4 regions of the Streptomyces sp. NPDC002588 genome follow, and region 3 is predicted to be linked to each of the others. Evidence: riboswitches for the same ligand, from Rfam matches in the RefSeq annotation. Region 3 holds a riboswitch; each other region holds the start of a gene.
What was found. A riboswitch is a leader RNA that binds a small molecule or an ion and turns the genes downstream of it on or off. The one in region 3 is predicted to bind cyclic di-AMP.

Region 1: it holds a riboswitch for cyclic di-AMP, as region 3 does, so the genes downstream of both, ABT057_RS42060 (C40 family peptidase) here and ABT057_RS33685 (M23 family metallopeptidase) in region 3, are expected to answer to the same signal.
Region 2: it holds a riboswitch for cyclic di-AMP, as region 3 does, so the genes downstream of both, ABT057_RS12195 (M23 family metallopeptidase) here and ABT057_RS33685 (M23 family metallopeptidase) in region 3, are expected to answer to the same signal.
Region 4: it holds a riboswitch for cyclic di-AMP, as region 3 does, so the genes downstream of both, ABT057_RS09085 (transglycosylase family protein) here and ABT057_RS33685 (M23 family metallopeptidase) in region 3, are expected to answer to the same signal.

Annotation. Positions count from the first base shown of each region.
Region 1 covers NZ_JBEOWF010000055.1:48,414-51,341, forward strand. Annotated here, with positions in the region: gene ABT057_RS42055 (tellurite resistance/C4-dicarboxylate transporter family protein) at 1-826, opposite strand, end outside; gene ABT057_RS42060 (C40 family peptidase) at 920-2,077, opposite strand; cyclic di-AMP (ydaO/yuaA leader) riboswitch at 2,086-2,259, opposite strand; gene pcrA (DNA helicase PcrA) at 2,491-2,928, shown strand, end outside.
Region 2 covers NZ_JBEOWF010000009.1:39,538-42,465, forward strand. Annotated here, with positions in the region: gene ABT057_RS12190 (alpha-galactosidase) at 1-1,207, shown strand, start outside; cyclic di-AMP (ydaO/yuaA leader) riboswitch at 1,510-1,669, shown strand; gene ABT057_RS12195 (M23 family metallopeptidase) at 1,674-2,609, shown strand; gene ABT057_RS12200 (SGNH/GDSL hydrolase family protein) at 2,914-2,928, shown strand, end outside.
Region 3 covers NZ_JBEOWF010000036.1:20,108-23,035, reverse strand. Annotated here, with positions in the region: gene ABT057_RS33695 (dihydrofolate reductase family protein) at 1-982, shown strand, start outside; tRNA gene ABT057_RS33690 (tRNA-Met) at 1,029-1,102, shown strand; cyclic di-AMP (ydaO/yuaA leader) riboswitch at 1,336-1,501, shown strand; gene ABT057_RS33685 (M23 family metallopeptidase) at 1,511-2,539, shown strand; gene ABT057_RS33680 (aldo/keto reductase) at 2,626-2,928, shown strand, end outside.
Region 4 covers NZ_JBEOWF010000006.1:173,113-176,040, reverse strand. Annotated here, with positions in the region: gene ABT057_RS09085 (transglycosylase family protein) at 251-964, opposite strand; cyclic di-AMP (ydaO/yuaA leader) riboswitch at 968-1,135, opposite strand; gene ABT057_RS09080 (transglycosylase family protein) at 1,340-2,320, opposite strand; gene ABT057_RS09075 (cytochrome P450 family protein) at 2,456-2,928, opposite strand, start outside.

The DNA.
Region 1 (2,928 bases), on a different contig from region 3:
TGGCCGCCGCCGTCATCCCCATCGGGAACACCGTCGCCCAGCGCCGCACGTCGTGGCGCGGCCGCGGCCACCGGACCTCGGCGGCGAGCAGGACCGCGTACCAGCCCAGGGCGAGCACCAGCAGCGTCACGGTCACCGTGCGCAGCGCGCCCCGGTCGTCGGCGTTCCACAGGTACAGCGTGCCGCCGTCGGCCGCGACGAGTCTCGCGCCCGCGAGCGCCGAGATGGCGAGCGCCCCGCCCGCCACCCACTGATCCCCGGCGCCCTCGGCGATCTGCCGCCAGTCGAACCGGAACAGCATCAGCGCGTAGAGCACCAGCCCCAGCCAGAACAGCACGAGGGCGGTGTGCGCGAGCCAGGCCGCCGTCTCCGCCGCCGCCAGGGTCGCCCCCAGCACGGCGAGCGCCTGCGTGGCCACACAGCACAGGAACACCGCCCCGGGCATCCGCCGCTCCCAGTGCCGCAAGACGCGCCCCATCAGCACCGGCCACAGCAGCGCCGCCAGCGCCAGTGAGACAGCGGCCAGGGGCTGCCGGCCGAGTTCCGACACACGGGTCCCGAGCACGGCCGTGGCGGCGACGGCGGTCAGTGCCCCCGGCGTGCCCGCCTCGGCCCGCCACCGTTCGCGCTCCCGCACCAGCCGTACGGCGAAGTCCGCGGCCAGCGCCAGCCAGGCGGCGACGGTCAGCGCCAGCGTGACGCGCGACAGCGCCTCGTAGCCCGCGAGGTGCAGTCCGACCGACAGGATGCCGGTGGCCATCACGGCGGCCCCGGCCGCCGGCGCACACCGCGCCCACCAGGCGCGCAGGGGGGAGGAGGCGGACATGGGGCCGATGCTAGTGCCGCGGCACTAGTGCCGAGCGGCTTGAGTGGGGGCACGCGCGCGTGCGTCAGTCCATGTGGTGCACGCGCGCATGCGTCACGCCGGGCGGACCACGCTGTAGATGCCCGACTCGCCGTCGTAGTAGATCGACTCCTCGCGGACGTACGCGCCCGGCTTCGGGGCGTGGATCATCATGCCGTTGCCTATGTAGATGCCGACGTGGCTGACGTCGTCGTAGAAGAAGACCAGGTCACCGGGGCGGGCGTCGGCGAGGGAGACGGTGGTGCCGGCGTTCACCTGGTCGTAGGTGGTGCGCGGGAGGGAGACACCCGCGGCCTTCCAGGCGGCCTGGGTGAGACCGGAGCAGTCGTAGGAGTCGGGGCCGGTCGCGCCCCAGACGTACGGCTTGCCGATCTGCGCGCGGGCGAAGGCGAGCGCCTTCTCGGCCTTGGTGGTGTACGACGAGGAGTCGGCGGAGGACGAGGAGGACGACGCGGACGTGTCCGAGGAGGCGGCGCTCTCCTGCTCCTTGGCGGCCTGTTCGGCGGCCTGCTGCCGGGCCAGCTCCGCCGCCTTGCGCGCGGCCGCCTCCTGCTTCTCCTTCTCGATCGCCGCCAGCCGCGCCTTCTCCTCGGCGGTCAGCCGGGACAGCAGCTCGCGTGCCTCGCTCAGCTTCGTCTGGACGGCCGTCTTTGCGGCCTTCAGGTCGCTCTGCGTGTCGGTGAGCGCGGCGAGGCTCTCGGCGGCCTCCTGCCGCTTCCTCATCGTCGCCGACTGCTCGGTGACGTAGTCGTCGACCGCGCCCTTCTGGCGGTCGGTCAGGCGGCTCATCAGCTGCGTCTGGTCGAAGTAGTCCTGCGGGGAGTCCGCGAGCAGGAAGGTCGCCGTGTCGGGTGCGGAGGCGCCGGTGCGGTACTGGGCGGCGGCGAAGGAACCCAGTTCCTCCCGCGCCGCGTTGAGCTTCTGGGTGCGCCGGGCGACGTCGTCGAGGAGGCCGTCGACCCGCCCCCGTTCCTTGGTCGTCTTCTCCTTGGCGGCGTTGTACTTCTCGGTCGCCGACTCCGCCTGGCGGTAGAGGTCGTCGACCTTCTTCTCCACCTCCTCCAGGCTCGGCTTGCCGTCGTCGGCCGGGGCGGCGTTCGCCGACTGGGAGAGCAGGGCCACGGACGTGAGGGCGGCGGTGGCGAGGGCGGGCGTGCGGATGCCTGCCACGCGGGTGCCGGGGAAGCGCGGCTTGCGGTGCTGCGACGCCAAGGGAGGCGACTCCTTCCATCATCCGCCTACCGGGTTAGCTGTCGGGTTCGGGCGGATGGTTCGGAAGGGCGCCCTACGGCCCTTCCCGGGAGGGGAGTCGGGCCGATTCACCCCAGAGGTTCGGTGGGTCCCCGGCTCCGGCTGCCGCACAGGGGGCGCACCGGACTCGGCGGAGGCCGTGCGGCCCGGCGAGGTTCGCCGGTGGGGATCCGTTTGGCCTGCCCGGCACGGTAGCCAACTGGTGTGGCCTCTGTGAAGGTTGATGGGCGATATGCCCGATACATTTTCGTGACCTTGAGCGAAGACCGCACGCGAGATCACGTGCTGTGATATCTCCGCCCCGGAAGGTGAGAGCGGGGATGTTCCGGGGAGGGCGGCGCGTTGTCGGTGGGGCACCCTAGACTCGGAGAGCGATGAGCAGCCTCTTTGACGACAGCTTCCTGGCGGACCTCCAGGGCCCCCGTGCCCATGAGGAGGAACCCCCGCCGCCGCCCGAGGACGATCACGGACCGGAGCCGGTTCCGGACGATCTGTTCGGCGGGAAGTTCGACGTGCCTCCCGGCGGGACCGCCCACCACCCGGACGCCGGCGACCGGGACGCCTACTACCGCGACGGCGCCCCCCGCCCGGTGGTCGACGCGGCGGCGCTCCTCGAGGGGCTCAACGACAACCAGCGCGCGGCCGTCGTCCACGCCGGCACCCCCCTGCTCATCGTCGCCGGCGCCGGCTCCGGCAAGACCCGCGTGCTCACCCACCGCATCGCCCACCTGCTCGCCGAGCGCCATGTCCACCCCGGCCAGATCCTCGCGATCACCTTCACCAACAAGGCCGCGGGCGAGATGAAGGAGCGC
Region 2 (2,928 bases), on a different contig from region 3:
CCCGGACGCCGAGCAGGACCGGCCGGTGCTGTTCAACTCCTGGGAGGCCACCTTCTTCGACATCTCCGAGGAGCAGCAGGCCACCCTCGCCCGGCGCGCCGCCGCGATCGGCGTCGAGCTGTTCGTCGTCGACGACGGCTGGTTCGGCGCCCGTACCAGCGACCGTGCGGGGCTCGGCGACTGGCGGCCCAACCCGGACCGCTTCCCCAAGGGACTGAAGCCCCTCGCGGACTACGTGCACGCGCTCGGCATGCAGTTCGGCATCTGGGTCGAGCCCGAGATGGTCAACCCGGACAGCGAGCTGTACCGGGCGCACCCCGACTGGGTGCAGTTCCAGCCGGGACGAAAGCGGACGGAGTTCCGCAATCAGCTCGTGCTGAACCTCGCGCGCGAGGATGTTCAGGAGTACCTCTGGCAGCAGCTCGACGGACTCCTCTCCAGCGCGCCCGTCGACTACGTCAAGTGGGACTTCAACCGCTGCTTCACCGACGCGGGCTGGCCCGACGACCCCTACCCCCAGCGCCTCTGGGTCGACCACGTACGGGCCCTGTACGGACTCCTGGACCGGCTGCGGGCGGCCCACCCGGGCGTCGCCTTCGAGTCCTGCTCGGGCGGCGGCGGCCGGATCGACCTCGGGGTCCTGGCCCGTACCGACCAGGTGTGGACCTCCGACAACACCGACCCGCTCGACCGCCTCGACATCCAGCACGGCTTCAGCCAGATCCACCCCGCGCGCGTCATGGCCGCCTGGGTCACCGACAGCCCCAACGTGCAGCTCAACGGCCGGACCAGCTCGCTGCGCTTCCGCTTCGTCAGTGCCATGGCCGGGGTGCTGGGCGTCGGCGGCGACCTCTCCGAGTGGAGCGAGGAGGAACTCGCCGAGGCCCGTGAGTGGGTGGAGCTCTACAAGGAGATCCGGCCCCTCGTGCAGCACGGCGACCTCTACCGGCTGCGGCCGCCGACGGGCGGTCTGAGCGCCGTGCAGTACGTCCGCGGTGACGAGACCGTCGTCCTGGCCTGGCTCCAGGCGCAGCGGTACGGCGAGCCCGTTCCCGCGCTGCGGCTGCGGGGCCTCGACCCGACGGCGGCGTACGAATGCCGTGAAACGGGCGAAGTCCACCGCGGGGCGGTGCTGCTGCACCACGGGCTGCGGACCGGGCTGCGCGGCGACCTCGATGCGATGGTTATCCGGCTGCGTCGCATCTGAGAGATGTGTCCGAATTGGATCCTTCGTTACAACTCGCTCTGGAATAAGGGATTCTGGAGAGAATCACGTGAGCAGCGTCATATTCGTGACCGACCGTCGCCCGTCATGTTCACGTAATGACCAGGCTTTTCAAGGGTGTTAGGCGGAAAAAGCGCTCTCGATTCACGGAGTGTCACCGGGAATTCGCACAGCGGATCAAGAGAAATGCGTGAACAGGGCAACCTCTGCTTGTTCCTGTGCGTCTTGGTCGCTTACGTTCCAGACCAATCCGGGCGGACGCCGAATCCTGTCACCGTCCGGAATCCGCACACTCACCCGTACATGGCAGGAGCGGGGGACCCACAGGCAGTACCGCCTGTTCCGGCCTCCGGAACAGGCTTTGGGGTAAAGCCGCGCCTCGGCGCGGCCGGGCATCTCCAGTCCGCACCCGACAGCTCACCTCGCAGGCGCCGGAGAGGAATTCGCCATGCCCGCGAAGGGTAAGCACCGCCGTCTCAAGAGCCGGCGTTTCACCCGTTCGATAGCCGTCGCCGGAACCGGCGGGGCCGCACTCGCCCTCCCGCTCATGGGGGCCACCGGTGCCCACGCGGCCACCCCGCAGTCCGCCTCCTCCGCCTCCGTCTCGGAAAAGGCCGTGCAGGCGGCTCCAGTGGCACAGAAGAAGGCCGCCGCAGCGGCCGTCCGGACCTATACCGTCCGGCCCGGCGACTATCTCTCGAAGATCGCCGACGAGCAGCACGTCAGCGGCGGCTGGCGCAAGCTGTACGAGGACAACCGCGAGGCCGTCGGCGGCGACCCGTCGCTGATCCACCCCGGCCTGAAGCTGTCGATCGGCAAGAGGGCCGCGGCCGGGACCAAGTCCTCGTCCGGTTCGTCAGGTTCGTCCGGTTCGTCGGCGTCGAAGTCGTCGTCGGCCTCCGAGACGAAGTCGTCCGGCAAGGCGACCACCCGGACCGCCGCCGAGACCGGGGCGGACTCCTCCGGCTCCTCCGGCGGATACACCCTCCCGGTGTCCGGTGCCACCATCGGCACCGGCTACCACGTGGCGGGCAGCATGTGGTCCAGCGGCTACCACACCGGCGTCGACTTCGTGGTCCCGACCGGCACCTCCGTCAAGGCCGTGGCCGCGGGCACCGTCGTCTCGGCGGGCTGGGGCGGCGCGTACGGCAACCAGGTCGTCATCAAGCTCGGTGACGGCTACTACGCCCAGTACGCCCACCTCTCCCAGCTCTCCGTCTCGGCCGGCCAGACCGTGACCGAGGGCCAGCAGGTAGGCCTCTCCGGTGCGACCGGCAACGTGACCGGCCCGCACCTCCACTTCGAGATCCGCACCACGCCGGACTACGGCTCGGACGTGGACCCGGTCGCCTACCTCCGCTCGCACGGCGTCGCCGTCGGCTGACCCGGCCGGCAGCCCCCGAGAACCACCTGCCTGACACGCGGCCGGAGGCCGGACCCCGATCCCCGGGTCCGGCCTCCGGTGCCGCCACGGAGTGGTCCGGCTCGGGCACTTCGCCTTCCGGACCACGTGGAGCCACTTCCGGATCGCCAACTTCCGCGTACGGTCTCCTATTCCCTGATTGGCCAACTCTTTAGCAGTGGCTTATCTCACCGCCCGTCAACCCCTTCCTACGATCGCGTAAGTCACATTCGAAGGTGAATGATGATCTGCTGTGGCAGACGATTCGAAGAATGACAACAGATCAGTGATCGGGTCGTAC
Region 3 (2,928 bases):
CATCCGCGCCGACAACCCCCGCCTCCTCGTCAACTCCGCCGACCGCCGCGCCGCCCGGGTGGCGGCCGGGAAGCCGCCGTACCCCCTCAAGGTCACCGTCAGCGGCTCCGGCGACCTCGACCCGGCGGCGAACTTCTGGCACACCGGCGGCGACAAACTCGTCTGCACGACGGACAAGGGCGCCGAGCGGGCCCGCGCCCTCGGTATCGCGGCCGACGTCGTCCCGCTCGGCCCCGAACTGGACTGGCGCCGGCTCCTCACCCACCTCCACGACGAGCGCGGCGTACGCCGCCTCATGGTCGAGGGCGGCGGCACCATCCACACCCAGCTCCTCCAGCAGGGCCTCGCCGACGAGCTCCAGCTCGTCCTCGCCCCCCTCTTCGTCGGCGACCCGGACGCGCCCCGTCTCTTCGGACCCGGCGCCTACCAGGAAGGCCGGCTGCGCCTGACCGAGACCCGGCGGATCGAGGACGTCGTCCTCATGCGCTACGAGCCCACCGCGCCCGGCACCGGCCCGCTCCCCTCCGCCGCCGACCGCCGCTGGCTGGACCTCGCCTGCGCGCTCGCCGCCGAGTGCCCGCCCGCGCAGACCGCCTTCAGCGTCGGCGCGGTGATCGTCGCCGCCGACGGCACGGAACTGGCTCGCGGCCACTCCCGCGAGGCCGGCGACCCCGTCGTGCACGCCGAGGAGGCGGCCCTCGCGAAACTCGACCCCGCCGACCCCCGTCTGCCCGGCGCCACCGTCTACAGCAGTCTGGAGCCCTGCGCCCGCCGTTCCTCCCGCCCGGCCCCCTGCGCCCGCCTCATCCTCGACGCGGGAGTGCGCCGGGTGGTCACCGCCTGGCAGGAGCCGGACACCTTCGTGACGGCCGCCGACGGCAACGGCCTCCTCACGGCCGAGGGTGTCGACGTCGTCGTACTCCCGGAGTGCGCGGAGCGGGCGAAGGCGCCGAACGCGCACCTGCTCGGCCTGCTCGGATAACCGATGTGCTTTCGGTGCCGCCGATGGCGTACAGTGGAGTCATCGCCGCGGGGTGGAGCAGCTCGGTAGCTCGCTGGGCTCATAACCCAGAGGTCGCAGGTTCAAATCCTGTCCCCGCTACTGAAGACCGAGGGTCGGAATCCGAAAGGGTTCCGACCCTCGGTGTTTTCGGCTTCGGTGACTGTGCGTCGACTGTGACTTGGTGCCAACTCGCCCGTTTTCCACCGGTGATGGCCTGAAAGTCCAGGCCAAAAATGTTGTTGATCAAGCCGAAGAGCTTGGAAACCCGCCCCCAGGTCTATTAACGTTCGATAACGCAGCGCGGTCGTCCCAGCCGTCACAAGAGTCGGCTCCGTGCGCACGCGTCGAATCCCGCAAGGGAACCGGGGAACCACCACCTTGGGGTGAATCGCACAAAAGCCGCAGTGAACTCGCAGAGTCACGAACGGTTTACGCGCGTAGGAGACCTTCCTGCTCCGAACCCGTCAGCTAACCCGGTAGGCGACGGAAGGAAAGGAGTGCGCCCGCGTGGCGTCCAACCGGCCTGCCCCAGAAGCCCCGTTCGTGCCGAGCCAGCGCTCTCCGGAGACCGAGACCTTCGGTTTCGGCAGCTACCGCACCGACGAGGGCCCGTGGGAGGAGTGGAACCCCACCGCGGAGTCCGTCGGTCCGGTACGGGGCAAGCACCGGGTCGCCAAGCAGCGCGGCGGCGGGTTCGCCCGCAGCTCCACCGTCCTCGGCGTCGGCGTCATAGCCGCCGTCAGCGCGGGCGGGATGGCCAGCGCCAACACCGGCAAGGCCCCCGTCTCCATCTCCATGCCCGACCTGCCGGGCGTGGGCTCCCTCATCACCGACGAGGACACCGCCGAGGACGCGGCGCCGGCCCTCGTCAACTTCGGCTCCGAGGCCGACGACACCGCCCAGGGCGCCACCGCCGACGCCGGTGAGGCACTGCGCAGCCGGATCATGGCGCAGGCCGCGTCGCAGCAGACCCAGGTCGCCTCCAAGGCCGAGGCCGCCGCGGCCAAGGCTCAGGCCGCGGCCGTCGCCAAGGCCGCCAAGGAGGCCAAGGCCGAGGCCGCCGAAGCCAAGGAGAAGGCCGAACAGGCCGCCAAGGAGAAGGCCGAGGCCGCGAGGCTGGCCGAACTGGCCAAGCAGTACACGCTGCCGACCTCCTCCTACACCATCACCTCGACCTTCGGTCAGGCCGGCGCCCTGTGGTCCTCCGGCTACCACACCGGCCTGGACTTCGCGGCCCCCACCGGCACGCTCATCAAGGCCGTCCACAGCGGCACCGTCACCGAAGCGGGCTGGGCCGGCTCCTACGGCTACCGCACCATCCTCACTCTGGACGACGGCACCGAACTCTGGTTCTGCCACCAGTCGTCCATCAGCGTCAGTGTCGGCCAGAAGGTCGCCACCGGTGACGTGATCGGCCGCGTGGGCGCCACCGGAAACGTGACCGGCGCCCACCTCCACCTCGAGGTCCACCCCGGCGGCAGCGCCACCGGCATCGACCCGATGGCCTGGCTGCGGAGCAAGGGCCTCAACCCCTGACACCCCGTTCTCCGGCCGCAGTCGTTCACATGTTCTTTGTCCCGCGGCCGGAATGAGCCCGTCCGAGGCCGTTGTTGAAGCCGAGCATGACTTCTCTGCGCAAGCTCGGCTCCTCCGGTCTCGAGGTCTACCCCCTCTCCCTCGGCGGCAACGTCTTCGGCTGGACCGCCGACGAGGCGGACTCCTTCGCCGTTCTCGATGCCTACGCGGCCGCCGGCGGCAACTTCGTCGACACCGCCGACTCCTACTCGGCCTGGGCCGAGGGCAACAGCGGTGGTGAGTCCGAGACCGTCATCGGCAACTGGGTCAAGGCCCGCGGCAACCGCGACGACGTCGTCATCGCCACCAAGGTCAGCCAGCACCCCGACTTCCCGGGCCTGACCGCCGCC
Region 4 (2,928 bases), on a different contig from region 3:
AACCGCCTTCGGGGCGTCGGCAGCCGACCGACCGTCCCGTGGACAAACTGACCGTACACATTGTTCCCCCACGGAACAAAGGGTGGGTGACGTCCGGACGAAAAATGGGGGCAGAGAAAACCCCGCTCCGGTGCGTACGGGGGAACACACACCGGAGCGGGGAGCCCGTGGGGACGGGGGAACCCTCGCGAGGTCTTCAGTCTGGGGGGATCACTTGTGAGGGCGCTGTGAACCTACCGGCAGCCGGATGTCACTTCAGGTGCAGCTGCTGGCCCGGGTAGATGAGGTCGGCGTCGTCGATGATGTCCTTGTTCAGCTGGAACAGCTTCTCCCAGCCGCCCTTGACCTTGTGCTTCGCGGCGATGGAGCTCAGGGTGTCGCCCTTGACGACCTTGTACTCGCCGTCGCCCTTCTTGACCTTCTTGCCGGTCGGGGTGGTGACGGTCTTCTTGCCCTGCTCGCTCTTGGTGGCGGCCGGGCGGTCGGTGGAGCGGGAGGCGGCCTGCTCGTCGGCGGAGCGGGACTGCGTGGAGGAGCTGGACGAGCCGGAGGAGCTGCTGCCGGAGCTCGACGAGCTGCTGCCGTTGTACGAGGCGCCGGACAGGCCCGTGCCGCAGACCGGCCAGGCACCCTTGCCCTGCGAGGCGAGGACCTTCTCGGCGATCTCGATCTGCTGGGACTTGCTGGCCTTGTCGGCCGTGGAGGCGTACGCCGTGCCGCCGTACGCGGCCCAGGTGGAGGCGGAGAACTGCAGGCCGCCGTAGTAGCCGTTGCCGGTGTTGATGGACCAGTTGCCGCCGGACTCGCACTGGGCGACCGCGTCCCACTCGGAGGCGGTGGCGGCGGAGGCGCTGCCGGCCGCCATCAGCGGGGCGGCGATGGCGACACCGGTGACGCCGGCGAGCGCGGCGACGCGGGTGGCCTTGGACGGACGACGGTGCTTGCCCTTGCTGGAAAACAGCATGGTGGATCCCCTCACCGACGCCTGCGAGGTGAGCTGTCGGGTTCGGGCCGGTTGAGTTGCCCGGCCGCACACCTCGCGGTGCGCGGCTTCACCCCGAGCCGGTCCAGCGTCAACCGCTGGGCCCGGCACTTACCTTGGGTCCCCCGCTCCTGCCTACGGCGCTTGACGCGACGACTGTTCCCGGGCCGCCGCTGGCAGGATTCGGCGTTGCGGTGGCCGGGGCTCGGGTTGCCGAGCGGCCTCGACCGTAGTCACGCGATCCGCTGAATTTCAAAGACGATCAGGGCTTCTGAGACTCATCCCACACTTTCGCCAAAACGGACATTCGGCGCGAAGTATGAGTGAACTCCCGTCGCTTTTGGTGCCGTTGCCGCCCTATTGGACGCTTACGTCGAGGGTCTGACCGGCGACGATGTCGCTCGGGTCGGCACCGATGAGGTCCTTGTTCTCGGCGTAGAGCGCCTCCCACCCTCCGTCGACACCAAGGGAGTCGGCGATGGTGATGAGGGAGTCGCCCTCCCGCACCGTGTACGTACTCGCCGCGTGCCGGCCGGAGGAGGTGGCGGTGGTACCGGCCGACAGGGTCTCGTCGGCGGTGGAACCACGGTGGCGGCCCGAAGTGAGCGAGCCGGTGTCGACGAGGCTCCAAGAACCCGCCTCCTGGGCCGCATTGTCCGAGTCGTCCGTTTCCGGGGTGGCCGTGGGCGAACCGCCGGTCGGCTGCGAATCGCCCCGACCGTCGCCGGACGCGTCCGACTTGTCGGATTCATCCTTCGCGGCGGAGGACGGGGACGAAGAGGACTGACCGGACTCGGGGGACGAAGAGGACGTATCGCCGGACGAGTCGGAGGAGCTCGCACCGGAGTCGCCGGAGTCCGAGGAGCCGGACGACAATCCCTTGGTCAGGTCGGACAAACCGGATGAAGCAGATGAGTCGGACGAGTCGTCGGCCACGCCGGTGTCCACGTCCGTCGCGCCGGACTCCTTGGTGAGCCCGGAGGTCAGCGCACAGGTACCCCACACGCCGACGTCTTCTGCCGCGAGGAGCTTCTGCGCCACGGCTATCTGCTGGTTGCGGCTGGCCAGATCGGGGCTCTTGGCGTAGTCGAGTCCGCCGTACGTCTCCCAGTCGTCCTGGGTGAGGCTCAGGCCGCCGTACTCGCCGTTGCCGTCGTCGGCGCTCCAGGAGCCGCCGCTCTCGCACTGCGCCACCTTGTCCCACACCGTGCCGTCGGCGGCGCTCGCCCCACCGGCCGCGAACAGCGGGATGGCGATGGCGGAGCCGGTCACTCCCGCCGCGACGAGGAGGGCCGGAGCCTGACGGGGGCGACGGTGACGACCGTTCCCGGAGAGCATGCGAGGGCCTTTCTCTGGACATCTGTAACCGGCACGGCGGGCGGTGCGGGAGCATCCGGGTTGCCGCGCTGACGAGTGAACGTATCGGCAGACGATCACTTGTCACAAGTTAATGCCGCGCAGATCACGTGAAGATCACAGAGTTGAGGACCGGTCACCTTTGCTCCGCCGGACGGTCACACTCCCGCTGACCTGTGGTCGGTCACGGACCGGAGTGAACTCGACCGGGAGCGTGCGCAGTCCGCGCATGATGAGCCCGCCGCGCCACCTCAACTCAGCCGGGTCCACGGCGAGTTCGAGGTCCGGGAGGCGGGTGAGGAGGGTGGCGAGCGCGGTCTGGCCCTCCAGGCGGGCGAGGGGGGCGCCGAGGCAGTAGTGGATGCCGTGTCCGTAGCCGAGGTGCTGGTTGTCGCGGCGGGAGAGGTCGAGGGCGTCGGGGTCGGCGAAACGGGCGGGGTCACGGTCGGCGGCGGCGAGGACGACGAGGACGGGGTCGCCGGGCGCGATGTCCTCGCCGCCGAGCGTGAGGGCCTCCGTGGCGAACCGCCAGGTGGCCAGTTCCACAGGGCCGTCATAGCGGAGGAGTTCCTCGACGCCGGTCTCGAGGA